2 regions of the Arthrobacter sp. Y3223164 genome follow, and region 2 is predicted to be linked to the other one. Evidence: riboswitches for the same ligand, from Rfam matches in the RefSeq annotation. Region 2 holds a riboswitch; the other holds the start of a gene.
The links. Region 2 has a riboswitch for cyclic di-AMP ahead of AC5RUJ_RS03190 (M23 family metallopeptidase). Riboswitches for the same ligand answer to the same signal wherever they lie in the genome.
Positions count from the first base shown of each region.

Region 1: it holds a riboswitch for cyclic di-AMP, as region 2 does, so the genes downstream of both, AC5RUJ_RS02865 (C40 family peptidase) here and AC5RUJ_RS03190 (M23 family metallopeptidase) in region 2, are expected to answer to the same signal.

Region 1 covers NZ_JBNHGF010000022.1:1,750-16,978, reverse strand. Annotated here, with positions in the region: gene AC5RUJ_RS02890 (Crp/Fnr family transcriptional regulator) at 1-255, shown strand, start outside; gene AC5RUJ_RS02885 (aldehyde dehydrogenase family protein) at 260-1,723, opposite strand; gene AC5RUJ_RS02880 (MBL fold metallo-hydrolase) at 2,024-3,094, shown strand; gene AC5RUJ_RS02875 (MFS transporter) at 3,091-4,452, shown strand; gene AC5RUJ_RS02870 (LysR substrate-binding domain-containing protein) at 4,581-5,513, opposite strand; cyclic di-AMP (ydaO/yuaA leader) riboswitch at 5,763-5,927, shown strand; gene AC5RUJ_RS02865 (C40 family peptidase) at 5,931-6,839, shown strand; gene AC5RUJ_RS02860 (MDR family MFS transporter) at 7,222-8,742, shown strand; gene AC5RUJ_RS02855 (HNH endonuclease signature motif containing protein) at 9,028-10,818, shown strand; gene AC5RUJ_RS02850 (hypothetical protein) at 10,916-11,272, opposite strand; gene AC5RUJ_RS02845 (ferritin family protein) at 11,727-12,197, shown strand; gene AC5RUJ_RS02840 (family 1 encapsulin nanocompartment shell protein) at 12,194-13,015, shown strand; gene AC5RUJ_RS02835 (SDR family oxidoreductase) at 13,224-13,874, shown strand; gene AC5RUJ_RS02830 (DUF4193 domain-containing protein) at 13,929-14,231, opposite strand; gene AC5RUJ_RS02825 (M50 family metallopeptidase) at 14,440-15,189, opposite strand.
Region 2 covers NZ_JBNHGF010000026.1:1,751-15,264, reverse strand. Annotated here, with positions in the region: gene AC5RUJ_RS03225 (VIT1/CCC1 transporter family protein) at 1-972, opposite strand, end outside; gene AC5RUJ_RS03220 (sodium:solute symporter family protein) at 1,390-2,859, opposite strand; gene AC5RUJ_RS03215 (helix-turn-helix domain-containing protein) at 3,101-3,676, shown strand; gene speB (agmatinase) at 3,958-5,019, shown strand; gene AC5RUJ_RS03205 (thiamine pyrophosphate-binding protein) at 5,016-6,704, shown strand; gene AC5RUJ_RS03200 (very short patch repair endonuclease) at 6,813-7,241, opposite strand; gene AC5RUJ_RS03195 (aldo/keto reductase) at 7,390-8,334, shown strand; gene AC5RUJ_RS03190 (M23 family metallopeptidase) at 8,415-9,368, opposite strand; cyclic di-AMP (ydaO/yuaA leader) riboswitch at 9,372-9,548, opposite strand; gene AC5RUJ_RS03185 (GlcG/HbpS family heme-binding protein) at 10,287-10,688, opposite strand; gene fdhA (formaldehyde dehydrogenase, glutathione-independent) at 10,723-11,934, opposite strand; gene AC5RUJ_RS03175 (FMN reductase) at 12,204-12,827, shown strand; gene AC5RUJ_RS03170 (superoxide dismutase) at 13,168-13,514, opposite strand, start outside.

The DNA of each region.
Region 1 (15,229 bases), on a different contig from region 2:
ATCAGGGTCAAACTCACCACCCTCAGCGCCGGCATGACGTTCGGCGAAATGGCGCTGGGCAGCGCGGACCGGCAGGAAACCACCGTGCGCGCCGATGGCCCGGTTCGGGTCAAGCTCCTCCCGGCCGAAACCATGAACCGGCTGGAGAGCGAAAACCCGCGCCTCGCCGTCGAGCTCTGGAAAGCCCTGACCCGCGACGCGTACGCACACGTGGACCGCTACATGCGCGAAACGGCCGTGCGCATCCGCGACTGACGGCTCAGAACGGGTACTGCGCGTGCCCGTTCTGCTGGATGGTGATCCAGCGCTCCTCAGTGAACGAATTGATGCCGGCCTGCCCGCCGAACTTTCCGTAGCCCGACTCCTGGATGCCGCCGAACGGGGCCATCGGTTCATCCAGCACCGGCTGGTCGTTAACGTGGCCAATGCCGGTCTTGAGCCGCTGCGCCACCTCGATGCCCTCGGCCAGGTTCTCCGTGATGACACCGGAGGTAAGGCCGTAGTGCGTGTCGTTCGCCAGCCTCACCGCCTGTTCCGGGCCGTCCACCTCCATCACCGTGGTCGCCGAACCGAAGATCTCCTCGTCGTAGATCCGCATCTCCTCGGTGATCCCGGAGAGCACCGTCGCGGGCACCACGGCCTGGGCAGCCTTCCCGCCGCCGGCCAGCACCGTCGCGCCCTTGGACACGGCGTCGTCGATCAATGCATACTGCCGGTCCGCCGCGGCCTGCGTGACCTGCGGGCCTATCACCGTGTCCTGCTTCCTCGGGTCCCCGGTGGGCAGCGTGGCGACCTTCTCCGCGAAGCGGCTCGAGAACTCCTCGGAAATGCTGCGGTCCACGATCACGCGATCCACGGACATGCAGATCTGCCCGGCGTTCATGAACGAGCCGAAGGTCGCCGCCTGCACGGCGTAGTCGACGTCGGCGTCCTTGAGCACCACCAGGGAGTTTTTGCCGCCGAGCTCAAGCACCGCAGGCTTCAGGTTCTGCGCAGCCAGCGTTCCGACGATGCGTCCCACCTTGGTGGAACCGGTGAAGTTCACGTTGCGCACGCGGGGGTCGGAGATCAGGGTGCTCACCACCTCGTTCGCGTCCGCCCGGTCATTCGTGATGACGTTCAGCACTCCGGCGGGCAGGCCCGCATCCAGCAACGCGTCGGCCAGGAACAGGCCGCAGGAAAGGGGCGCGTCCTCGCTGGGCTTGAGCACCACGGTGTTTCCCACGGCCATCGGGATGGCCATGGCCCGCATGCCCAGGATGAAGGGCGCGTTCCACGGAGACAGCGCCGCCACCACGCCGTAGGGCTGCCGGACGGAGAACGAGAATTTGCCGGGCAGGTCGGTGGCCAGCACGTCGCCGCGCGGCGCGGTGGTGGCCGCGGCGGCCGAGCGCAGGATGTTGGCGGCCAGCTGGACGTTGAACCCGGCCCAGACCGCCACGCCGCCCACCTCGCCGGCCATCAACTCGATGCCCTGCTGCATCCGTTCTTCGAACAAATCTGCAGCTTTTAGGAAAATCTTTGCCCGCTGGGTGGGAGGCGTAGCGGCCCAATCGTCGAAGGCCGCCGACGCCGCGTCGACCGCTCGCGTGACATCTTCCGGCCCGGCGGCAGCGACGGTCGCGAAGGGTTCGCCCGTGTAGGGGCCGATGTCCTCGGTGGTCTTGCCGGAGGCTGCCGGGACGTGCTCGCCGTTGATGATCAACTCACGCGTGATGGGCATGGCGCTCATTCCTTTCCGAAGTGGCTGGGCCACGCCGCCGGCCACAGCCGAAGCGCCGGCCGTCCCCGCGGCCCGGATAAGGCGGAGCCTACTCCCGCCGCCGTGCCCGGACAATGGCACGGACGCGGATGAGGATCGCCGGCAGAGGATCGCCGGCAGCCGAACGGGCCGGCCACGTTATAAGTGAAACCGTTTAAGTAGGTCGGTTATTACCGTTTTACGAAAGTGTTTGTGAGCCGCATCATGGGATTCAGGTTCCGCCGGCACCACAGGCGGAAAGACTTCCGAGGAGCTCGACCCATGACCCATTCCCTCAAGCCGCACGTCGTCACGCTGGGCACCGCGGGCGGTCCCCGCTGGTGGACCGGTGAGAATGCAGGCCGCCGGACCGGCATCGCCACCGCCGTCGTCGTCGGCGATGCCGTCTATCTGGTGGACGCCGGCAACGGCGTCGGACGCCAGCTGATGAAAGCAGGCCTGCAGGTTTCGTCGTTGCGCGGGATTTTCCTGACCCACCTGCATTCCGACCACACGATCGATCTGGCCGGGCTGGCCATCTTCGGATTGTTCACCCTCACGCCCGGACAGCGGAGCATCCGCATTCTGGGACCCGGCGACCGGGGAGAATTGCCGCCGGCTTCACCCCGCGCCACGGTTCCGCCGTCGCCCGTTTTCCCGCAATTGCCGACGCCGGGCACCCGGGACATGTTCCACCACCTGATGCAGGCGTACGCCACCGACCTCAACGACCGGGTCATCGACGCCCTGCGCCCCTCGCCGCTGGACTATTTCGTGGCCGAAGACATCGTGGTCCCCGACGCGATCGGCTACCACCCGAACCAGAACCCGACGCCGGCCGGCATGGAGCCGTTCGAGATCTACCGCGATGAGCTGGTCACCGTGACAGCGACCCTGGTGGAGCACCCGCCCGTGGCACCCGCCTTCGCCTTCCGGTTCGACACGGCCGAAGGGTCGGTCACGATCTCCGGCGACACCGCCCCCTGCCAGAACCTGGTGCGGCTGGCCCGCGGCACCGACCTGCTCCTGCACGAGGCCATCGACTTCGACTGGGTGCAGCGGGCGTACGGCAGCATCGATTCCGACGAAGCCCGGGCCTCAATGGACCACCACCGCAGGTCCCACACCTCGCCGCAGGACGCCGTCGCGATCGCGCGGCAGGCCGGCGCCCGCACCTTGGCGCTGCACCACCTGGTGCCGGGAACCACTCCGGACGCCGTCTGGCAGGCACACGGCAAGGACTTCAGCGGCACGTTCCTGATCCCCGACGATCTGGACGTTATCTCCTTCTCTTCCAGCGACCCGGAAGCCACCGGAGTCGCCGATCATGACGAAATGGCGGTTGCACCATGAGCAATAACACGACGACGGCGTCGGCCCCTGCGGCGAACGACAGGCAGCCCGGGGACCTGAAGGTCCCCAGCCTCAACACCCCGGAGATGCGGCGCATCCTGGCGTCCAGCTTCCTGGGCAGTGCCATCGAATTCTACGATTTCATCCTCTACGCCACCGCGGCGGCGCTGGTTTTCAACACGGTGTTCTTCGTGAACCTGGACCCCGCGGTGGGGATCTTCGCCTCCTTCGCCACGCTGGCGGTCGGCTACATCGCCCGGCCGCTCGGCGGGATCATCTTCGGCCACTTCGGTGACCGGCTGGGGCGCAAGGGCGTGCTGATCACCTCCATGGTGCTCATGGGCGTGGCCACTACCCTGATCGGCCTGCTGCCGACCACGGCGCAGATAGGCATGGCCGCTCCGTTGGCGCTGATCGTCCTGCGCATCGTCCAGGGCTTGGCCGTCGGGGGCGAGTGGGGCGGTGCCATGCTGATGGGCCTGGAACACGCGCCGAAGGAACGCCGCGGGTTCGCGGCCAGTTTCGCCAACATGGGAGGTCCCGCCGGTGCGGTGTTGGCCACCCTGGCGGTTTCGGCCGTGTCCGTGCTGCCGGACGAGCAGTTCCTGACCTGGGGCTGGCGGCTGCCGTTCCTGATCAGCATCGTCCTGGTGGGCATTGGCCTGATCGTGCGCCTCAAGGTCGCCGAGTCCCCGCTGTTCCTTGCACTGGAGGACAAGGCCGAGGAGAAAAAGATCCCGATTCTCGAGGTGCTGACGAAGTACCCGAAGAACGTGATCATGGGCACGCTGGTGGGGATGAGCTCCTACACCGTCCAGGGCCTGATGACCGTCTGGGCCATCTCCTATGTGGTGGACGAGGTCGGCCTGGACCGGACGAGCGTCCTCAACGTCAAAGCGTTGGGCGCGGCGCTGACCGTCGTCGCCATCTGGTTTGCGGCCCGGCACAGCGACAAGCTCGGCCGCCGGCCCGTGATGCTGATCGGCATCGCCGCCGGCGCGGTACTGGCCTTCCCCATCATGTGGATGCTGGAGCTCGGGACGCTGTGGCTGTTCGCGATCGGGCTGTTCCTGGCCAACGGCGTCATCCAGGGCACGATCTTCGGACCGTTCGGGGCGTTCACCGCCGAGCTGTTCCCGACCCGGATGCGCTACACCGGCGCCTCGCTGGTCTACCAGCTCTCCTCGACGCTGGGCGCAGGTTTTACCCCCATGATCGCCAGCGGGCTGGTGCTGGCGGCCGGCGGCGAGCTGTGGCTGGTGGCGACAGTCTGGGCCGGCGCGTTCGTCCTCGCAGGGCTGTGCATCCTGGCGATCAAGGAAGGAAAGGACCAGGACCTGACCGCGGAGAACATGTAGTTCCTCCAGCCGTGCCGTAACCGGCATGCGGCGGCCGTTGCCCGGGGCAGCGGCCGCCGTCGCGGTTAAGCGGGATCACGCCGTCGGGTGTTCATCCCAGCCGCTCGCCGCAGCGCCGCCAGGGTGGGTCACGCCGTCGTGTGCTCATCCCATCCGCTCGCCGCAGCGCCGCCGACCTCTGCGCAAAAGTCCAGGAATGCCCGCAGCCTGAGGCTGGGCCGGGTGACGCTGGCGTAGGCCACACAGACATCGCTGTGGCCGACCGGCCCGTCGATTTCCACCGTGGCCAGGGGAAGCCCGTCGTAGCTGTAATTGCCCGGCGGCCTCTGCACCAGCACGGTGTAGCCGAGGCCGCGCGCCACCATGCCCCGCACCGCCTCAAAACTTGACGAACGCCAGGCGATCTTCGGATCCAGCCCGGACAGCCGCAGATTGACCAACTGGTTATCGCGCACGGTGGGGATGTCCAGCGAGACGAAGTCTTCTTCGGCCAGCTCGGCGAGCCGGACGCTTTTGCGCGAAGCCAGCGGGTGGCTTGCAGCAAGCAGGACGTAGGGCCGGCCTTCCTTGACGGTGCGGGCCTGCACGCCGGGCAAGAGGTGCCGCGTATGGGTCAACACCGCATCCAAATAGCCCTCTTGCATCCGGTGCTGCAGCTCGGCGGCCTCGCCTTCCTCCATGGTCACGGTGAGGCGCGGATGCGGCTTGATGAACCGTTCGCTGATCACCGGAACCCAGAAGGCGGACAGGGTGCTGTAACAGCCGATGGCCAGCGGGCCGACCAACCCCTGCTGGCGCTCGATGATGCTGTTCTGCACGTCGTCGGCGTGCCGGACCAGGCTCCGGACGTCGCGCAGGAACTGCTGCCCGACGCCGGTCAGGGCGATTCCGCGGGACCGGTGCCGCACCATCAGCTGCGCGCCGACGATCCGCTCCAGCTCTGTCAGCGCCTGGGACATCGCCGCCTGTGAGATGTGGCTGGCGGCGGCGGCGGCCGAGATTGAGCCGTGGTCAGCGACTGCAACAAAGTACTGCAGCTGTTTAAGCGTGAAGTCCACCACTCTGCCAGCGTACAAGTTAGCCCGCAGCGACTGCTTAATCGGCCGATTGTTGCGCCCGATGTATCGTGACGGACGCGTGCAACGGCCGCCTGGGGGTTGCTCGCTCCTGACCGCAAGATGGCTCTCAGGTTATCCACAGGTAAATTTCAGGGCTTGGACAGTTACCGAACCGTTATGTAATGTTTTCAGCACGTCGGCGATCATGCGCCGATGTCCTCGGAGGGTATTGCCTAGCTCTGCCAGCCTTTCCGAGTTCGTTCGCTAGACATCTGGCAGAGGCGGGGGACCCACATTCTGGGCCCCTCTTGGGGCTCTTGGGGTTAAGTCGTACGGAGTGCTTACCGCGCTGCCGCACGGCCGGGTGACTCCCACCCGAACCCGACAGCTTACCTCGCAGGCATTGGGAGAGGTATCTTCTTGCTGCTCAAAAACAATCGCGCACGCCACCGTGCCACCCCGGTCCGCAACACCACCGTGGCCGGTCTGTCCCAGGCTGTCTCGTCCCGCGCCGGAACCGTCGGCCGCGGCGCCGCCGTCGTCACAGCCGCCGGTGGTTTGATGCTGGGTGCCGGCCTGCCGGCCAATGCCGCCGCCGATGTCACGGTCCCGACCTACGGCGCTGCCAATGCAACGGACACCGTTGCCGCCCCGGCCAACGCCGGTTTCGAGGTGGAGCGCGCTTCCGTTACCAGCTCGGCCGCCGACGCCGGTGCCGCTACCGGTGCCACCACCCACACCGTGGTCGCGGGCGACACCGTGGGCACGATTGCCGCCCAGTACGGCAAGAATGTGCAGGACGTGCTGGCCATCAACGGCCTCGGCGCGTACTCCATCATCTACCCGGGCGACCAGATCGCGCTGACCGGATCCGCACAGTCCGGTGGCGGACAGGCAGCGCAGGGCGGCGGCGGAGCCGCTACGACCCTGGCTGCGTCGACCGACGCCGCTACTGTCTCGCTGGCCAGCGCCGACATCAAGCCGGCCTCCACCGGCGGCAACCAGAGCATCGTGGACATCGCCCTGTCCGCCCAGGGCACGCCCTACGTCTGGGGCGGCACCTCCACGGCAGGCTGGGACTGCTCCGGCTTCACCCAGTGGGTCTACGCCCAGGCCGGCGTGGACCTCCCCCGCCTCAGCCAGCACCAGGGCGGCGCCCTGACCCCGACCAGCAACCCGCAGCCGGGCGACCTGGTGGTGCAGAACGGCGGCGGCCACGTGGGCATCTACCTGGGCGGCGGCAAAATGATCAGCGCCCTGAACCCAAGCCAGGGCACCATGGTGCACGACGTGAACGCCATGCCCGTTACCGGTTACTACACGATGTAACCACCCCCAAAACTCCTGGACCGGCTATTCCCCCAACGGCCGGTCCGGGATCACAGGGAAGCCTCGTCGGCCTTGCGCCGGCGGGGCTTCTCCTCTTTTAACCCGTAAGCGCGACTTTCCCTCCACTTCAACTACGGCGGGAGTGCTCCTCTTAGAGGGGACCGGTGGGGGAACCATCCGCGCGCACCCCTCCCCCACAGATGCCGGTTCCCGCCCGGCGGCGAGCACCGGCGTCGTTGTTTATTCGAGGTTGACCGCCGGGAATAGGAGTCAGCGGGGGCAGGTTAAGCTGTTACTCCGCCTGCGCCCGGCCTTCTTGGGCTGTTTCCGGCCGCCCCCAACAGCACGATTTCCACGCGAGGATCTCCCCGTGAATAAAAATATGTCGACGAACAGAGCCTCGGCACGGCCCGGACCCGCCCGCGGCAGCGGGCTGACGGCTGATGAGTCGCGCCGGAACCGCCGCGTGATTGGCATCCTGTTGATGTCTGCGTTCGTGGTGGTCCTGAACGAGACCATCATGTCCGTGGCGCTGACCGACCTGATGGACGACCTGGGCATCAGCGCCCGCGCGGCGCAGTGGCTGACCACGGCGTTCATGCTGACCATGGCCGTGGTCATCCCGGTGACCGGATTCCTTTTGCAGCGTTTCACCACGCGCCAGGTTTTCACCGCTTCGATGGCGCTGTTCTCCGCGGGAACGCTGCTGGCCGCGCTGGCTCCGGGGTTCGAGGTGCTGCTGGTGGCCCGCGTGGTCCAGGCGTCGGGCACCGCGATCATGATGCCGCTGCTGATGACCACGCTGATGAACCTGGTGCCGGCCGAGGACCGCGGCAAAACGATGGGCAACGTCTCGATTGTCATATCAGTGGCGCCGGCCATCGGCCCGACCATCTCCGGCATCATCCTCAACACCTTGTCCTGGCGCTGGATGTTCTGGCTGGTGCTGCCGATCGCGCTGGCCATGCTGGCGGTCGGCAACCGGCGGATCCAGAACGTGACCGAGCCCCGGCCGGTGCCGCTGGACCTGCCGTCCGTGGCGCTCTCCGCCATCGGCTTCGGCGGGCTGATCTACGGCCTCAGCCAGGTCGGCGCCGGGCACGGAACAACGACGGCGGGGCCGGGCACGGGTGCCGCCATGTGGGTTGCATTTGCGGCCGGCGGCGTGGGGCTGCTGGTATTCCTGCTCCGTCAGGTTCGGCTGCAGCGCTCGGACAGGGCGTTGCTGGACCTGCGGACCTTCCGCTCCGGCAACTTCTCCGTGTCCGTCGGGCTGATGGCTGTCAGCATGGCCGCACTGTTCGGCACCATCATTCTGCTCCCTATATATATGCAGCAGGTTCTGGGGCTCGAGCCGCTGCAGGTCGGGCTGATGCTGCTGCCGGGCGGGCTGCTGATGGGCCTGCTCGCCCCGGCCGTCGGCCGGCTCTATGACAAGTTCGGCCCGAGGGTGCTGCTGGTGCCGGGAACGGCGGTGGTCAGCACCGTGCTCTGGTTCTTCTCTACGGTCAGCGAGGACACCGCCGCGCTGACGCTGCTGGCGGCGCACATCGTGCTCAGCGTGGGCCTGGCGCTGCTGTTCACGCCGCTGTTTTCCGCTGGTCTCGGGTCGGTGCGGCGGCAGCTGTACTCGCACGGAAGCGCCGTCATCGGCACGGTGCAGCAAGTGGCCGGGGCAGCGGGCACCGCCATGTTCGTCACCGTCATGTCCATGCAGGCGGCCGTTCTTTCCGCCGAAGGTGCGGCAACGACGACCGCGGTGGCAGGCGGAGTGCGGATGGCTTTCCTGGCCGGAGCCCTCATCTCCATCGTGGCCGTGGCGGCGGCGTTCTTCATCCGGAAACCGGTGGAGGAGCCCGCCGGCGAACCGGCTTCAGTGGAGGGCGCGCCGGTCGCCCGCTGACGACGGGGTTTGGGCGGGCCCGGGAGGGCGGGCCGGTCGCGCGCTGACGGTGCTTGCGGAGCCCAGCTGCACATAGCCGGCCGAGCTCCTTCCACCCCAGCCGGTCGAGATCCGGTTGCTTGAGCCGTTGATGTCGGGACTGCACACATCGAGATCGCTTGACTCTCGACGCCCGTGCCTGAGCACCCATCCACTTCTTCTCCACAGCCAGCCCCGCGCGCTTGCTCATCCACATGCCGACCCTTGGTTCCCCTACCCTGTTCGAGGGCTTCATAGGCTGTATTTATGGCGATCGAGGTGCTGGATGAGGCTGCGGGGGCAGGGCAGGACGATTCCGTCCTGCTGGCCCGGATCCGCGCCGAGGTCAGCGAACTGAATAATCGCCTTCGGAACGACGGGCTGACACGCAGTACCAAGTCGGTGGCCCGGACGGCGGCAGAGGTTGAAGAGCTGGCCAACATTGTTGGTCAAACCCAGCTGATTCTGGCGGGCATCATCAAAGAGCAAAACATCGCCGCCGTTGGGGAAACAGACAAGCCTCATGACCCCGAGGCACCGAATCATCGTATGCGCGGCGCCTACAAATCGAACGAAGACTATCTGCGGGCGAAGTTGGGCATTGCCCGGCAGGAGGCTGCACGACGCTTCCAACTCGCGGAAGCCACCGAAGTCCGCCCAGCGCCCCCGGGTAAGCCTGTTGTGTCGCCCAGGCTGCCGGTGCTCGCCCGTGCAATGGATGATGGAATGGTCTCTGGTCAGGCCGCAACCCTGATCCGAAGGGCTGTCGATGGGCTGCGTCGCACCGCCGAGCCGGAGCAGCTCCGCAAGATGGAAGAGGCACTGGTTCAGCATGCCTCCGATTACGACACCGACTCGCTCAGGCTGCTGATCCGGCATTGGGAAGGCGGCCTCAACCCAGCCGGCGCCGATCTCGGGCCAGCCGAGCTCAAAGCACGCCAGGGCCTGTTCTATCGCGGGCGGCGCAATGGCCTACATTGCTACGAAATCAACGCCACCGACGAACAGAATGAAGTTCTTGCAACCGTCTACAACACCGCCACCAACCCTCGTTTGAGGGAAGGGACGGCCACGGCCGGGGCAGTAGGATTTGACGCGGTTGACGCACCAAATGCGGCCTCCCGATTGAACGGCGCTTCCGATAACGACGACGAGGTCTTAACCCCGGACACGGATGCTCGAGACAGCGGAGCGGATGCTTTAGTTGATGCGACGGTAGAGGACGGGCGTACCCGGCAGCAGAAGCAGCTCGACGGCCTCATTGGTGCCTGCAAAATCGCTCTCACCACGGATCTTCTACCAGCGGCCGGCGGTCGACGGCCGCAACTGCTGGTCACCATCGACTACAAGGATTTGGCCTCCGAAGTCGGACGTCCGGGAACCAGCATCTTCTCCGGGCCGCTGAGCGCCAAGGCAATACGGCGGATAGCTTGCGATGCCGACATCATCCCGGTGATCTTCTCCGGCAGGGGTGCGGTTCTGGATGTCGGCCAGTCCCAGCGGTTGTTTCCGAAGTACATGCGGCTGGCCATCATCGCCAGGGATGGAGGTTGTGCCTTCCCCGGCTGTACTGCGCCCTCTCCCTGGACCGAAGTGCATCACATCCAGTGGTTTGAAAAGGGTGGTCCGACCTCTGTCGACAATGGCGTTTTGGTCTGCGGGCACCACCACCATTTGCTGCATCAGGGAGATTGGCGGGTCACCGTGAGCAAGGGCGTGCCTTGGTTCCTACCGCCGCTCAGCGTCGACCCGGCTCAAAGGCCGCTCCGCAACCACGTGTGGTTGAAAGACGCGCCGCTGCCCGAACGCCTGCCGGAGCCGGCCGAAGTAGGTTTAGAACCCTGTCGGTCCGGCAGCCCTCCCCCGGACGGAGGCCCATTAGACCCTGACGCGACGGTCCGCAGGACGCCGTTCGGCCACTTAGGTCCGCCGAAGGTCCCGATGCAGTCGGAACTCGATATCGGGGCGGACAGCGCCGCGGGAGCCACGGCGCCGCCCGGCAGAAGTTCCAGTCCATTTGACGGTTGGCCGGCCCAGCCTGAAACGCCGCCGTTCTGAAAGCGGCGTTCCCGCCGGTCCCCCGGCTGCCCTGGCGCCCCACAGGCTTTCCCATTCCGCGCAAGAGCGGTTTGGGAGTGGTCAGTTGGTTGCCTAACTACCCCGCGCCGTTGTTGTCGCAGGCTTGCTGCATGGAGGCCAGGGCGTCGGCCGGGATCTGGTCGCCGGACTCGGCGATCTGCGACATCGGCCCTGTGATCTCCGCGGGAACACCGGCTGCGTCGGCGGCAGAAACCAGACCAGCGAGCATCTCCTGTTCATTTTCACCGATGCTGCCGTCCTGAATCGGGGCACACACCTGCTTGACTGCTTCCCCGACCGCTGCGTTGGCCAAGTTGGACGCGGCCTGGTTCACGGCCTCGGAAGCGGAATTGGCGGCCTGGTCGACGGCGTCGGAGGCGGCCTGTTCGACCTGCGCGCAGCCGGTGGCAAGCAGGGCGACGAGTGGCAGCATGAGCAAGGCGGAGTTTCGGCGAATCACCCTGCAACTTTACTATGCCGCGGTAGCGTTCCCGATAACGCGTCCGCGTCGCCGGGCCGTTCTCTAGCGGTACGCCGTGGACTTGTCGGTCGCGCCGGGCCGTCCCTAGCGGTCCGCCGTGAACTCGCCGGCCGCGACGGGCCGTCCCTGTGGTTCTTCATGGATTCTTCCGGTGTACTGCGTAGGCCTAGCGCGGATTTCACCGGCAGAAGCCCTACGCGATGGGGCAATCCCAGCGCCCGGAAGATGGCCGATCCGGGCCGGCCAGAAATAGACAAGAACGCAGCAGTTCGGCCGATCTATGGCTACGCCTGGCGGTCATACGGTAGCCAGGCCGCACTCCCGGGCCTTCCGCCCGTCAAAGGTAGTCAGCCAGCGGGGCCGTGGCTACGCTGGCAAAGAGGCACAACCTCACGGAGGAATCCAGATGGGCTTTGACCAGTACCACGAACCCGCCGCAGAGCTCTCCGCCGAGACGCGGACCTTTGCGCGTATGTGCGCCAACCTGACAGAGGAGGCCGAGGCCATCGGCTGGTACGCACAACGGATGTCGCTGGAGAAGGACCCGGAATCGGTCGCCATCATGGAGGATTCCCTGGCGGAGGAGTTCAAGCACTTCAGCATGGACCTGGAGTTTCTCCTGCGCAGGAAACCGAAATGGCGCCAGATCGCCCGGGGCACCCTCTTTCAGGACGGCGACATTGTGGCCAACGGCGGGGCGGCCGAGGCAGCAACGGCTGCCGGCACCGCTGCGGGCACCGACGAAACTGCAGTCCCTGCATCCGGGCCGGTGGGCCGCTCTCCGTCGGGTGCGGCACGTCGTACGGACCCTCGCCGGTGGCGAGCCGGTTCTGATTCGTCCCTGGGAATCGGCAGCCTCAAGGAGGACTTCTCATGACCATGGATCACCTGCTGCGCGAGCACGCCCCCATCTCCGACGGTGGTTGGGCGCTGCTGGACCGGGAGGCCAGGGAGCGGCTCACCGTTGCGCTCGGGGCCCGCAAAATGGTGGATTTCGCTGGTCCATTCGGCTGGGAGTATTCGGCGACAAACCTTGGCCGCACCGAAAGCATCACGGGTCCGGCCCTGGCCGACGGCGTGGCGACGCGACGGCGCGGGGTGCTGCCCCTGGTGGAGATGCGCGCACCGTTCAAGGTTTCGCGGCTGGAACTGCTTGACCATGACCGGGGTGCGGCCGATGTGGACCTCACGGACCTGGCCGAGGCAGCAATGCAGATTGCCATTGCGGAGAACGCGGCCGTATTCCATGGCTGGCGCCAGGTGGGCATTGAGGGGGTCACGAGCGCGACCCCGCATTCGCCGGTGCCCCGCGTGACTGACTTCAATGACTACCCCAAGCGTGTTGCCAAGGCCGTCTCGGCGCTGCTCCAGGCCGGCATTGGAGGTCCGTTCGGCCTGGCCCTCGGCCCCGGACACTACACCGCCGTGGTGGAGGCGACCGAGCGGGGCGGGTATCTGCTGTCCGAGCACCTGCGCAAGTTGCTGGGCGGTCCGATTGTCTGGGCGCCGGGAGTCCGCGGGGCCATCGTGATGAGCCTGCGCGGCGGCGATTTCCTGTTCGAATCGGGCCAGGACCTCTCGGTGGGCTACGACCGGCATGATGAAGAGTTCGTCTACCTGTACATCGAGCAGTCCTTCAGTTTCCGGGTGGCCACGCCGGAAGCCGGTATCCATCTCACCGGCAGCGACGGCTAAGACGGCGGAATCGGAGGGCCGGGCTCGCGGCGGCCTAACCAGCGGACCAACCCGCCGAACGCACGTCAACGGGGAGCCAGCGCGGCGACGAGCAGCCACCGAATCAGGCCGGGCGACGGCTGGGCGCCGTCACCGTCAAGGACGCCGGCCATTGGCCGCCACCTGACTCCGTGCCTAGATTGGGATGGACGACACCGAAAGGAACCTTATGTCACGCATTGCCATTTTCGGGGGCCACGGGAAGGTCGCGCTGCACCTGTCCCGCATCCTCACCGCGCAGGGCCATGAAGTCAGCTCCATCATCCGCAATCCGGACCACGTCGCCGATGTCCGGGAAACGGGTGCGGTGCCGGTGATCGCCGACGTCGAGAAGACAACCACCGACGACCTGACAGACCGACTGCGCGGCCACGACGCCGTCGTCTGGTCGGCCGGCGCTGGCGGAGGCAATCCAGCCCGGACCTATGCAGTCGACCGGGACGCGGCCATCCGGTCGATGGACGCAGCCGTGGCGGCCGGGGTGCAGCGCTACATCATGGTGTCTTATCTGGGCGCCGGCAAGAACCACGGCGTGCCGGAGGACAACGCGTTCTTCCCCTACGCCGATGCCAAGGCCGCCGCGGACGACTACTTGAAGTCCACATCACTGGACTGGACGATCCTGGGGCCGAGCTCGTTGACGTTGCAGCCCGCGACCGGGAAGATCCAAGCCGGACCGGGTACTCCTGGCGGTGAAGTGAGCCGCGAAGACGTTGCCATGGTGGCGGCCGAAGTGCTGGCCGTTCCTGCCACTGCAGGCAAGGTGATCGAGTTCATCAACGGCGGCACGCCGATCCGCGAGGCCGTCCGAAGCGTGTGATTTAACCACAGAACCCCGCGCTGGTCCCAGCGCGGGGTTCGAAAGATTGGGGATTTAGCCTTCGCAGTCGCGGCAGTACTTCTCGCCGTTCTTTTCGCGGGCTACTTGGCTGCGGTGACGGACGAGGAAGCAGGAGCCACAGGTGAATTCGTCCTCACGGGGAGGAACAACCTGAACCACCAGTTCTTCACCGGAGAGGTCGGCACCGGGCAGATCGATGCCCTCGGCGGTGTCCGAGTCTTCGACGTCGATCAGCGCGGTCTTCGCACCACCGGAGCGCTGAGCCTGAAGGGCTTCGAGCGACTCATTATTGTTGTCGTCGTCCTTGTTGCGCGGTGCGTCGTAATCGGTTGCCATGCGGGTTTAAAACTCCTGAAGTTCTCGTTGTTTTGACCTATCTGCGAGCGCCCATCATAGCTGCTGTTCCACAGATTTCAACATCGGTCAACAACGTCTCACACACGGCGATAATTCCCGTGCACCGACGCGGTCCCTTCGGACCCCAAGGCGAATGACATTGCTGTGAGCAGGGCCACTCCAGAAGGCCGAGGGGACCGGGAATCCGTTACAGAATCGCCAGCGGGACGACAGCGGCCGCGGTCGCCACGGCAGCCGCCCAGCACAGCAGGATGACCACCGCGAACCCGGCCAGCCAGAGCGCGGCCGGGACCCCGGTCCGGCGCGCCATGATGAAGGCGTCGGAATTGGCCAGCTGGTGCCGGCGCCGGGTGTGCACGCTCAGCAGATTCAGCCAGTCCCGCACGGCCCCCACCAGGAGCCCGACGCCGATGGCGAGCGTCAGGTGCCCTAGCCACTCCACCGGCGCGAACCACACCAGCAGCTGAGCACCTACCGCCAACCCCACGGCGATGACGACGCCCTCGAGGTTCCGGATGAACAGGAGCGTGGCCAGCAGCAGCAGCGCGCTGACGGACAGGGCGGCACCGGACCAACCGCTGAAGGCGGCCCACACCAGCGCCGCCCCGACCAGCGCGGGCACCGGGTAGCCCCAGAACCCGGTCCAGGCCGCTGATGCCCGGCCCGCCCCGCGGCTGATCATGGCGCCGGACTGGTCGAACCGCAAATGGATTCCGCGCACCAGCCGCCCCGTGGCCAGCGCAGCGAAGGCATGTCCAAGTTCATGGACCGCCGTGACGAACAACCCGAAATACCGCCAGCTTGCTCGGGGCACCGACAACAGCAGCGCCGCGGCCAGGATGACCGCCAGCTCCAGCGCTCCGGCTTGGAGTGGTTCACCGCGCATGAAACCGGCGGTGATCCTGGTCCACCATTCGGCGGCGAATTGCTGCAGCATGTTCCTCGTTTCATCCGTGACTACGCGATATAACTAGACC
Region 2 (13,514 bases):
GACAAGCAGTGCCACGCCGACCAGCACGAGCGCGACTACCACGGCCGCGGTACCCTGCATGCCGAAGATGTAGGGCAGGATCGGAATCAGCGCCCCGCTCGAGAAGAACAGGAAACTGGACAGGGCGGCATTCCAGCCGGTGCCGATCTCCTGATAATCGTTAATGTACGTTTCCGGCGGCTGCAGGGAGAGGCTCGGATCGCAGTCGCAGTCCAGGTAGCCCATCCGTTCGGCGGCACGGTGTTCGGCTGCTTCTTGGGTCATGCCCCGCGCACGGTACACGAGCACGAGTTCATTCGCGTTCAGGTCCAGGTCCGGCGCTGCCTGCAGGGTGATCTGGGTGGGGCGGGTGGCGGAGAGCAACTCGCGCTGGGAGCGCACGGACACGTACTCACCGGCGCCCATGGACAGTGCGCCGGCGAGGAGGCCGGCGAAGCCGCTGAACAGGATGAATCCACTGGAGACCCCGGTGGCACCGATGCCCATGATCAGGGCAAGGTTCGAGACCAGTCCGTCGTTCGCGCCGAAGACCGCCGCACGGAAGTTGCCGGAGAGCCGGGCTCGGCCGCGGGTGGCCAGGCCGCGGATGACCTCTTCGTGAATCAGTTCGTCGGCGGCCATGGCCTCGGTGGCCGCAGGCTCACTGCCGTAGGGGGAGCGGCTCTCGGCCCGTTGCGCCAGGGCCAGCACGAACACCGAGCCGAAGCTGCGGGCCAGGAACCGCAGCACGGTCCGGCGCAACGAGGGCCGCAGCCTTTGTCCGGCATGCTTGCCCAGCAGATCGCGCCAGTGTTTTTCGTGCCGGCCCTCGGCGTCGGCCAGGGCCAGCAGGATCTCGCGTTCCTCGCCCTCGCGGCGCCTTGCCAGATCGCGGTAGATGGCGGCTTCGGCGCGTTCGTCGGCAAGATAGCGGCGCCACAGCCGGATGTCGGATTTCGACGGCGATGCCTTGCCGTCGGTGTGGGCGTCCATAGGGTCGGGGCCGGCTGGATCGGGGCTCGTTGTCACGCTGCTCCTGAGTCGGACCGGAGACGGTTCGACGATCTCCGGTCAGTTAACCATCAACTGACCGAAGGTCTCGCTCGCCCGGGCGCAGCGGAACAGGCGGTACCTGCCCTGCGCTCAGGTGGACTGCCGGGCCGCTAACGCTGGCCAGTGTGTCGACAGGCCTCCACGCCCAGTGCGCGTTAACCGCGCGGCGGTGGAGCTACTCCCCTTCGCAACCTCCATTGTAGCCGGTCGGGGCGGTCCCTTGAGGACCGCCCTGCCGTCACCGTCTCCTAGCCGGACCCAGGCACCAGCGTCAGCAGACGTTCGGGCAAGGCGCCAGCCTCAGCTGCCGTTCGGGGCAGAGCCCACGCCAGCAGACGTATGTGGCAGCGCACCGCGTCAGCGCGTGGCGACCTCGTCGGGGCCCTCGACCGGGACTTCCTCCGTTGCCTGCCCCGCCACCCGGCGGTCCCACGCCTGGCGCACGGCGGCATCGGTGGGCTTCGTGAGCAGCGACACTCCCACGTAGACCAGCGCGGAGGCGATCAGGCCGTAGTAGATCGGCTCGTTGGCGTAAACGCCGGCATATTGTTCCTCGGCGTTAATCTCCAGCACGATCATGGTGGTCAGCGTGACGATGGTGCCGGCCGCCATGGACCACGCGGCGCCCAGGCCGGTGCCGCGCTTCCAGATCAGGCCGCCCAGGATCGCGACCAGCAGGCCGCCCACCAGGATGTCGTACGCAATGGTCAGCGCGGCGACCACGTCCTGCACCACGATGGCCAGCAGGATGGAGACAGCACCCAGGCCGAAGACCCACCACCGGTTGCCGGCCACATCGTGTTCGGTGTTCTCGTGGTCGTAATGGACGTGCTTGCCGAACCAGGAGGCCACGAACGGCACCACGTCGGCGCGGGCCACCGTCGCCGCGGCGATCAGGCAGCCGGACGCCGTCGACATCATCGCGGCCACGGCCGCGGCCAGCACAATGCCGCCGATGCCGATGGGCAGCAGGTTCATGGCCACGTCCGCGTAGACGTCGTCCTCGACTTCGATGGCCGGCAGTGCCACGGAGGCCGCCATGCCGATCAGGGCGCCGGCGGCTCCGTAGAGGATGCAGTAGATGCCGGCCGTCGCGCCGCCCCAGCGGGCGACCCCCGGGTTGCGGGCGGTGAAGACGCGCTGCCAGATGTCCTGACCGATGAGCAGGCCCAGCGTGTAGACCACGAAGTAGGTGATGATGGTCTGGACGCCGATGCCGGTCAGCGAGAAGAACTCCGCATCGACGCGCGAGCGGATGCCGTCCAGGCCGCCGGCGGCCGACCAGGTGAACGGCAGCATCAGCAGGAAGACGCCGACAGTCTTGATGATGAACTGTGCCATGTCGGCCAGCGTGATGGACCACATGCCGCCGACCGTGGAGTAAATCAGCACAATGGCGCCGCCGACGGCGATGGACAGCCAGCGCTCCCAGCCGAAGAGCACCACCATGATGGTGGCGTACGCCCCGGTGGACGTGGCGCAGAGCATGAGCGTGTACGCCAGCATAACGATGCCCGACACCTTGGTGGCATGCACGCCGTACCGCAGTGTGAGCATCTGTGCCACGGTGTAGATCTTCAACTTCTGCAGGGTCGGGGCGAAGAGCAGGCTCAGCAACAGCACGCCCGAGCCGATCGCGACGACCAGCCACATCCCGGAGATGCCCCACTTGTAGCCCAGGCCCACCCCGCCGACGGTGGAGGCTCCGCCCAGAACGACGGCGGCCATCGTGCCGGTGTAGAGGACGGGGCCGAGACGGCGGCCGGCCACCAGATAGTCGCTGGTGTTCTTGGTGCGGCTTTTGCCCCACCATCCGAAGAGCAGCATGGCGGCCAGATAGGCCACCACGATCACGACGTTGACGATTTGATTGTCCAAGGGAGACTCCAGGGGAGAATAGCGCGGAACACATGCCGAAAATTGCCTGTGGGGCAACAAGTGTTGAGTGTTAAGCTAAATGTGGCACGCGGCACAGGTCAACTCGGCCACGCTGCCGCTGGTTCCGCAGGGGTGGTTCGGCCACCCCTGCATGCCACCTCCGTCAACTCTGCACCGAGAAGGATGATTAGTGAAGGCACTGCCAGTCGAGCCCAGCAATGACCCGGTGGCCATAGGTTCGCGGATCCGCGCCGCACGCCAAGGTCAGCGCATGACCATCGAACAGGTGGCAGATTCGACAGGGCTCACCAAGGGATTTCTCAGCCGGGTGGAGCGCGACCTGACTTCGCCGTCGGTAGCCTCGCTGGTCACCCTGTGCCAGGTGCTGTCCATCTCCATCGGTGACCTCTTCTCGATGCCGGAAACGCACGTCTCGCGCGCGGGGGAGGGGCCGCGGATCAATCTGGGCGGCGAAGGCATCAAGGAGGAGCTGCTGACCGCCCGGCACGAGCGCCGGTTGCAAATCATCCGTGCCGTGATCGAACCGCGGGGCCGCGGGGAGGCCGATCTCTACTCCGTGGACTGCGACGTGGATGTCCTGCACGTGATCGCCGGCAAAATCACGCTGGTCTTTACCTCCGAGCGCTACGAACTCGACGCCGGTGACACCATCTCCTTCTCCGGGCGGGAGCCGCACACGTGGATAAACGAGACCGACGAAGAGGCCATCGTCACCTGGACGCTGGTCCCGGCGGCCGCGCGCTAGTGCCCGTGTTGCGCTGCCGTCCGTGCCGCGGTAGCCGCCAGTGCCGTGTAGCCGTGGCGTCCGTGCCGCGATAGCCGCCGCGCCGTTCCGCGTTGGCCGCCCTGCCGCCTTGCCGCCCGGACCGCGGCCTTGACTGTTACCCCCACCACAAATAACATCACAGGCAACAGATGTTGCACATGAGGCAACCGTCAGTCGGTCGTTCCAGTACGGCACGCAGCCATCCGCGGCTCCGAATGACCGACCCCCAGCCCGCCGCCCGCACCCCTCAGAGGAGAACCATGGAAGAGCTACGTGTGGAAGCCAACGGCCATCTTGGCCCGATCGATTCGTCCCGCATCCCGCGGTACGCCGGAGCCGCCACCTTCGCCCGGCTGCCCCGCCTGGACCAGGTGCAGCAGGCGGACATCGCCGTCGTCGGCGTACCCTTCGATTCCGGCGTGTCCTACCGCCCCGGCGCCCGCTTCGGCGCCAACCACGTCCGCGAGGCTTCGCGGCTGCTGCGGCCGTACAATCCCGCATGGGACCTGAGCCCGTTCGAAGAGGTCCAGGTGGCCGACGCCGGCGACATGGCCGTGAACCCGTTCAACATCAACGAAGCCATCGAGACCATTCAGCAGAACGCCCTCGACCTGACCGCCGCCGGCACCAAGCTGGTCACCCTCGGCGGTGACCACACCATCGCCCTGCCGCTGCTCCGCGCGGCCGCCGAGCGTGCCGGCGGTCCGGTCGCCATGCTGCATTTCGATGCGCACCTCGATACCTGGGACACCTACTTCGGTGCCGAGTACACGCATGGCACTCCGTTCCGCCGGGCCGTGGAGGAAGGCATCCTGGACACCGAGGCCATTTGCCACGTGGGCACCCGCGGCCCCCTCTACGGCAAGAAGGACCTCGACGACGACCATCGTTTCGGTTTCGGCATCGTCACCAGTTCGGACGTTTACTACGAGGGCGTCCGCGAGGTGGTGGCTAAGCTGCGCGACCGGATCGGCGACACCCCGCTCTACATTTCGGTCGACATCGACGTACTGGATCCGGCCCACGCACCCGGCACCGGCACCCCGGAGGCCGGCGGGATCACCAGCCGCGAGTTGCTGGAAATCATCCGCGGGTTCCGCGGCATGAACCTCGTCGGCGCCGACGTGGTGGAAGTGTCCCCCGCCTATGATCACGCGGAGATGACAGGGGTTGCCGGCAGCCACGTGGCGTACGAACTTGTCTCGCTGATGGCCGATACCGCGGCAGGCGGGTCCGGCAACGGCTACAGCGCCCAGGCGCTGAAGCGCGCGGGCGCGCCAGTCGGCGGCGGCAAGGGATCGGATCAGGAGTCCTTCGAATGACAGCAGCAGGCAAAGCCGACTCCACGGCACCGGCCGAACCGACCGTTCGCAACGGCGGGGACCTCGTCGTCGAAACCCTCAGCGCGTTGGGCGCGACGACGGTGTTCGGGATCCCGGGGCAGCACGCCTTGGGATTGTTCGACGCGTTGTCCCGTTCGCCGTTGCGCTTCGTCTCATCCCGGGTGGAGAACAACTCCGCCTTCGCGGCGGACGGGTTCTCGCGTGCCACCGGCGAGGTCGGCGTGCTGTTCCTCTCCACCGGCCCCGGCGCCCTGACCTCGTTGGCCGGGCTGCAGGAGGCCTATGCCACCGGCGTGCCGATGGTGGTCATTGCCAGCCAGATTCCACTGGAAGGTCTGGGCGCGCGCCGCAAGGGCATGCTGCACCAGCTCGATGACCAGAAGGCATCGGCGGCCAACGTCACCAAAAGCCAGCGGTTGATCCAGCACGCGTCCGGCATCCCGTCGGCCATTCAGGACGCGTGGACCGAAGCGATCTCGTCGCCGCAGGGACCGGTCTGGGTGGAGGTGCCGCAAAACGTGCTGCTGGACCCGATCATGGTGCCGCCGGTGGAGGACGCGCTGGCCGAGGCATTCGACAACCCGCCGCGGACCGAGCTGGTTAAGGAGGCCGTGCACTGGCTCTCCGAGGCCAAGCGGCCGGCGATCATCGCCGGCGGCGGCGCCCGCCGGGGCAAGGCAGAACCGTGGCTGCGCTCCATCGCGGAAAAGCTGCGTGCCCCGGTGGTTTGTTCGCCGGGCGGCAACGGCGCGTTCCCGTGGAACCACGAGCTCTCGCTGCAGTCCTGGGTCGAGGACCGGTACGTCACCGACCTCCTCGAAGATGCGGACGTCCTGTTGGTCGTGGGCTCGTCGCTCGGTGAAGTGACGAGCAACTATTTCACCATGGAACCGCGGGGCCGGATCATCCAGATCGACGCCGAACCCCGCGTCCTGGAGTCCAACGGCCCGGCCCTGGGCATCCGCGCCGACGCCGGCCAGGCACTGCAGGCGCTGGACGCTGCCCTCTCCGGCGATCCGGATAACGGACCCGACTGGCACGGCCAAACGCCCGAGCAGCTGGTCAAAGACACCCTGGCCAAGGTCCAGGCCCGCCTGGAGAGCCAGGACCTGGCCAAGGAGCGGACCTTCATGGCGGACATCCGCGAGGCCGTGCCGGACGACATGCAAACCTTCTGGGACATGACCATCTCCGCGTACTGGGCCTGGAGCTGCTGGGACTCGCGCGACGGCGAATTCCACTCGGCGCAGGGCGCCGGCGGCCTGGGCTACGGTTTTCCCGGCGCCATCGGCGGCAGCGTCGGCCTGGCCAGCCAGGGAAAGCCCGCACGCGTGCTGGCCGTCTCCGGCGACGGCTCGGCCATGTATTCGATTAGCGAGCTGGCCACCGTCCGACAGCATGACCTTCCGGTCACCTGGCTGATTGTGGACGACGGCGGCTACGGCATCCTGCGCGAATACATGGAAGGCGCGTTCGGCCGGGCGACGGCAACGGAACTGGCGCGGCCGGACTTCGTGGCCCTGGCACAGGCCTTTGGCGTGCCGGCACGCCGGGTGGCGCCGGAGGATGTCGGCCCCGCACTCCGGGAGAGCTTCGCCGCCGAGGGACCGAACGTCGTCGTCGTCCAGACACTGCTGAAGATGTTTGCCCCCACGCACCTCTGACGCAACGCCGGCGGGGCTCCAGCCACGTCGCCGCGTGCCGCCCGGCCAACAGCCTCTCCACCCCGGGTTTTCTCCTCGGGCGGAGGGGCTGTTGGCCAGTGGGCCGGCTCAGGCGAGGAAAGCGACCAGTTTGTCCTCGAGCGCGGCCAGATCGCCGGTCTTTTTGAACTCGCACTCCCAGACGGTCAGGACCTGCCAGCCGGCCGCCTGCAGCGCCGACCGTTGGGCTTCGTCGCGGGCAGCCGTACGCGTCCGCTTGGCTTCCCAGAAGCCGGCATTGGACTTCGGCGCATGCCGGCCGACCCTGCAGTCATGGGCATGCCAGAAGCAGCCATTGACGAAAATCACTTTTCGCCGTCCGGCGAAAACCAGATCCGGTTTGCCCGGCAGCTTCCCGCCGCGTGCGCTGCCATGCAGGCGGTAGCGGTATCCCTTGGCATGCAGCAGTTTCCGGACCAACAGCTCGGGTTTGGTGTTCTTGCCGCGGATTTTGGCCATGTTGGCGCTGCGCTGCTGCGGGGTCAGCGAGTCGGCCATACGTAAAGTCTAGGGGAGCACGGTACTGCCCGGCGGGCCGCCGGCCGCCCGGCGGCGCCGTTACCGCGTCCGGGGAACGCGTCCGCCGCTGCTAGGTTAAACGTAAGCGGCATGCGAAGGCCGCGCCTTACCTTTGAAAGGACCTTCGATGCGCTTGATCGGCACTTCGGACATCAAGATCTTCCCGCTCGCTCTGGGCGGCAACACCTTCGGCTGGACCTCGGACGAGTCCGGTTCACAGCAGGTGCTGGATGCCTTCACCGAGGCCGGCGGCGACTTCATTGACACCGCGGACAGCTACTCCGCGTGGGTTCCGGGTAACCGCGGGGGCGAATCCGAGGAGATCATCGGCCGCTGGATGGCCGAACGGAAAAACCGCGAATCGGTCGTCATCGCTACGAAGGTGGGCGGTCATCCGGAACTCCAGGGACTGTCGGCGGTGAACGTGGCTGCTGCCGCCGAGGCTTCACTGCAGCGGCTGGGCACCGAATACATCGACCTGTACTACGCCCATTACGACGACGAGGGCACCCCGTTGATTGAGGCGGCCGCCGCGTTCGACGCCCTGGTGAGGGAGGGCAAGGTCCGCCAGATCGGTTTGTCCAACCTGTCTCCCGAGCGGATCGCCGAGTGGATGAACATCGCCCAGCAGAACGGTTTTGCGCTGCCGGTCGCGCTGCAGCCGCACTACAACCTGGTGGCCCGCAAAGACTACGAACAGGGCTATGCTCCGTTGGCCCGCGAACACAACCTCTCGGTGTTCCCGTACTACTCGCTGGCCGCCGGTTTCCTGTCCGGCAAGTACCACTCGACGGATGACGCCGACAGCAGCCCGCGCGGCGGCATGCTCCGTGATTACCTCACGATGGAGGGCTTCGCGGTCGTCGACGCGTTGGAGACCGTCGCCCAGTCGCGCGGCATCTCCCTCACGACAACCGCGCTCGCCTGGCTGCTGACCAAGCCCGGCATTACCGCTCCGCTGGCCAGCGCCCGGACGCCCGAACAGCTGCCGGAGCTGATGGCCGCCACGGACGTGGAGTTGACCGCCGACGAAGTCGCCGCCCTGGACCGGGCGTCGAGGCCCTTCGCCTGACCGGCCCTTAACGACGACGGCGATGCCGGGTGGGCATCGCCGTCGTTGGTGGCGGAAGCTCCGCCGTCGTCAAGGGTGGGTTAGAGCCAGCCGGCCGGATCCACCAATTGACCGTCCTTGACAACCTCAAAGTGCAGGTGGCAGCCGGTGGAGTTGCCGGTGGTGCCCAGCTGGCCGATGGCCTGGCCCTTGGCCACCTTCTGGCCCAGCGAAACGCCGATCGACTGCAGGTGGTTGTAGGTAGTCTTCAGGCCGCTGCCGTGCTGAATTACGATGCGGTTGCCGCCGCCGCCAACCTGCCAGCCGGCCTCGACGACCTTGCCGCCGTCGGCCGCGTGGACAGGGGTGCCGCAGGCCATGGCGTAGTCAATGCCGGTGTGCAGCTCGCCGGCAGCACCGGTGATCGGGTTCTGGCGGTAGCCGAAGCCGGAGGTCTGGTTCATGTTCGGGATCGGAGCGGCCAGCTTGCCGGTGGCAAAGCCGACGGTCTTCGCCTTGGCTGCGGCGGCCTTCTTGGCTGCGGCGGCCTTCTTGGCTGCGGCCGCGGCCTTTGCCTTCTTCTCCGCTGCAGCCTTCTTGGCCGCAGCTTCGGCCTTCGCCTTCTTCTCGGCTGCAGCCTTCTTGGCGGCCGCCGCCTTTTCGTCGGCCTTCTTCTTTTCGGCGGCCTCGGCGGCAACCTGGGCTTCCTCCGACGTAGCCTTGCTGGCTACCTTGGCCCGGTCAAAGCGGATTTCGGCCTCCTGGGCCGCCTGAATCTGCACGGGGCTTTGCTCGGAGGCGCGGTCGGAACCTACGTCGGTAGTGCCGCCGGCTTGGGCCACCGGGACCACTGCCGCGGCCAGGATGCCGGCGGCAACGGCAGCCAAGCCGGTCTTGCGGGCGAGGGAGTAGGCCGCCGGGGATGCTTCCCCTTCGCGGCGGGCAGGGGAGCCCTCGCTGGAACGGGAGATCTTAGCCAGGGCGGAACGCGAGATCTTGGACAGGGAATTCGTGGGGGTGTCGGAACGGCGACGACCGCGCACAGGGTTGTTCACAGGGTTTCCTCTCTTGCGCCTGCGAAGTTAGCTGTCGGATTCGAGCGAGAGTTCACTCGGTCCTGCCGGCAGTCGGAACTCAGTGTCGGACTGTGCCGGTGAGGACTTCACCCCGAGGTGCCCCCAAGCACCGTAAGTGGTTCCTCCGCCCCTGCCTTCGATGTAAAGCTCGATTCTTCTGGTCCGCTGGCAGGGTTAGACGTGCGGACCGGATGCCTACCTAGATAGATAGGAACAAATTCAAAATTACCGGAGCGACACGCGGCGTTACAAATTCGTTATCCGTGTTCCTTGTCACCAGAAGTGCCTCGGTCTAAGGTGATTCCTTGCGGGGCTCCGCTAACGGCCCGGCAGCGCCGCGAACTCCAGATGGATGCATACTCGGCTGGATTACCGGGGAGTGATCGGAGGTTGCACGCCGTTCCCGGGCCGTTAGTGGAGCCCCCGCGCCGGGGAGTGAGCGGAAGTTACACGCCGGGGAGTGTTCGGAGGTTACACGCCGTTCCCGGGCCGTTATCCGGGCCCCGCGCCGGGAGTGTTCGGAGGTTACACGCCGTTCCCCGGCCGTTATCGGACCCCCGCCCGGGAGTAACGCCTCCGCCGGGCAGCCTCCAGTTAGCATTGGCGGCCCGGCGCGCACCAAGCCTTCGCAGTGCTGCTCTCGGGGAAGTGAGCAGTGGATCGTGGCGGCGCAGACTGCGGAAGCGGTGAAGGCCTGCCGTGATGAACGCAACAAGCAGGGGCAGGCATCCGGATGTAGCCGCGTACCGGTCAGTTCGGCTGGCGCAGCAGGCCAAACCCGGCGAGCAGACGCCGAATCCCGGCCGGCGGCCCGGTCCCGACGATCAGGCGCTGACCCGGACTCGGGTCCGCGGCCCGGTGCCGATAATCAGGTGTTGACCGGCTCCGGAGCCAAAACTAGAGTGCCGCCGCTCCGGCCTCCGCCACCGATTGGTCCTGCTCCCCGGAGCCGCCGCTGACGCCGATCGAACCGACCACCTGGCCGTCGCGGGAGAGCGGGATGCCGCCGGCGAAAATCATGATGCGGCCGTGGTTGCTGGCATGGATGCCGTAGAACTGATTGCCCGGCTGCGAGTTGTCGCCCAGGTCCTTGGTCTGGATGTCGAACGCCCGCGAGGTGAAGGCCTTGTTGATCGAGATGTCGATGCTGCCCAGCCACGCCCCGTCCATCCGCACGTGCGAGACCAGGTTCCCGCCCGCATCGGCGACGGCGATGTTCATCGGCTGGCCGATGTCGGCGGCTTTGGCCTCGGCGGCGGCAATGACCCGGCGGGCGTCTTCCAAGGTGACGGTGTCCATGTTTGCTCCTAGGTTCAAGGCCCCGTCGCGGGGCCTAGCTGATGTAACCGTTGGGGTTGAGCACGTACTTTGTGGCGGCACCGGCGTCGAACTCCGCATAGCCCTTCGGCGCGTCCTCCAAGGGGATGGCCGTGGCGTTCACGGCCTTCGCTATTTGCACCCTGTCGTGCAGGATGGCCATCATCAGGCCGCGGTGGTACTTCATCACCGGGCACTGCCCCGTGGTGAAGGAGAGCGACTTGGCCCAGCCCGTGCCCAGCGAGAGCGAGAGCGAGCCCTTCTGCGCGGCCTCGTCGATTCCGCCCGGGTCGCCGGTGACGTACAGCCCCGGGATGCCCAGCGCCCCGCCGGCCGCAGTAACCTCCATCAGCGAGTTCAGCACGGTGGCTGGCGCCTCTTGGGCGTCCTTGCCGTGCCCGCGGGCCTCGAAACCCACCGCGTCCACGCCGCAATCCACCTCCGGGACGCCCAAAAGCTGTTCGATCTGGTCCCTGGGATGGCCCTGGGAGACGTCCACGGTCTCGCAGCCGAAGCTGCGCGCCTGGGCGAGGCGGCCCTCGTTCATGTCCCCGACAATCACGACGGCGGCGCCGAGCAACTGGGCACTGGCCGCAGCGGCCAGCCCCACGGGGCCGGCGCCGGCAATGTACACGGTGGATCCAACCCCCACGCCGGCGGTGACGGCGCCGTGGAAGCCGGTGGGGAAGATATCGGAGAGCATGGTCAGGTCCATGATCTTCTCGAGCGCCTGGTCCTTGTCCGGGAACTTCAGCAGGTTCCAGTCGGCGTAGGGGACCAGCACGTACTCGGCCTGGCCGCCCACCCAGCCTCCCATGTCCACGTAGCCGTAGGCGCTGCCCGGGCGCTCCGGATTCACGTTCAGGCAGATGCCGGTCTTCCGCTCCTTGCAGTTCCGGCAGCGTCCGCACGCGATGTTGAAAGGGACGGAGACGATGTCGCCGACCTTGATGAACTCCACGTCGGAGCCGACGTCGACGACCTCGCCGGTGATTTCATGGCCCAAGACCAGGTTTTTCGGGGCAGTAGTACGGCCCCGGACCATGTGCTGGTCGGAGCCGCAGATGTTGGTGGCAACGGTGCGCAGGATGACTCCGTGCGATACCTGCCGGCCCACGTTGTCTGGGTGGACCCCCGGACCATCCTTGAGCGTGAAACTTGGATAGTCGATGTCGATCACTTCGACCTTGCCGGGTTCCTTGTAAGCCACTGCTCGATTGCTGCTCATGGGGATTCCTCTGATGCGGAAGTCATGGATGGTGGGTGCCACGGTAGCCCTCTTGGATGGGGGCTGGCTAGGGTTGAGGCAGCCTCGCCCCCGCAGTCCAACACCTCTTGTGGCCCGTTGAAGGCGGCTCGTGTGCTTCTTGCGGGCCGACGCCCGCCGCCGAAGCGTGGCGCCCCGCCCTCCGACGTCGGCTCGCCCCGGAATAATCTTCACGATGCCTTGGTTGACCCATCTAGATGCGATTGCATGAACAAACCAGGAGGGTCTCAGTGTCAGAGCGCAAGATCGTTGTTATTTCCGCCGGACTCGGCGTTCCGTCCTCGAGCCGGATGCTGGCTGACCAATTGGCTGCCTCTGCCGTGGACCAGTTCCGCCTGAAGGGCGTCGAGGCCGAGGTCCGACTGGTGGAGCTGCGTGACCACGCCGTCGATATCGCCAACAACATGGTGACCGGCTACGCCGCGCCGAAGCTGGACGAAGTGCTCAAGGCAACCGTGGCAGCCGATGCGCTGATCGTGGTGACCCCGGTCTTCAGCGCCTCCTACAGCGGGCTGTTCAAGTCCTTCTTCGATGTGGTCGAGCCGCGCGCGCTCGCCGGCAAACCGGTGCTGATGGGCGCCACCGGTGGCAGCGCCCGCCACTCGCTGGCCCTGGACTACGCCGTCCGTCCGCTGTTCAGCTACCTCCGTGCCCGCACGGTACAAACCACGGTCTTTGCCGCACCGGAGGACTGGGGCGCCGGCGAGGCGGGAACCGGCGGGCTGTCGGAGCGCTCGGACCGGGCGGCCGCCGAACTGGTCGACCTGGTGGAGGGCGCTCCGGTAACCGAGCGCGGCCGTGGCGGCGTCGAATCCAAAAGCTTCGAGGAGATCCTCGCCAGCGTCGGCCACTGAATGAGCGCCTACCGCTGAGCAAGACGAAGGCCCGGTCGGGAGTGGTCCAGCGATGCGCACCCGCGCAGCGTCACCACCCCGACCGGGCCTTTGCCGTGGCTAAAAACGTTCCGGTTGGTCATCGCTGCTGATGCCGTCGGCCTCGAACAAGTCCTGGTCGTTGACCGTCGATTAGGTCGGCTTGGTGCCCGGCGCCGTGCGCAGGACGAGCCTGCTGTCGGGGCGGCCAAAGGAAGTCATCGACACACATCTTTAACGATGAGGCACCGCCGTTGAGCCGGTTGTCCGGCTCAGCGGCGGTGCCTGGGTCATCTCCGTGCCCGAGCACGGTTGGCCAGTGTTACTTGGCCGGGGTGATCAGCGAGGAAGCGCCGGAGCGGGCGGAGTCGAAGCGGGCTGCGACGTCGGCCCAGTTGACGATGTTCCAGAACGCCTTGACGTAGTCGGCCTTGACGTTGACGTAGTCGAGGTAGAAGGCGTGCTCCCACATGTCCAGCATCAGCAGCGGAATGGTGCCTACCGGGATGTTGCCCTGCTGGTCGTAGAGCTGCTCGATGACCAGGTTGCCGCCCAGGGGTTCGTAGGCCAGCACGGCCCAGCCCGAGCCCTGCAGGCTCAGCGCTGCGGCGCCGAAGTGGCCGCGGAACGCGTCGAAGGAACCGAAGTACTCATCGATGGCGGAGGCCA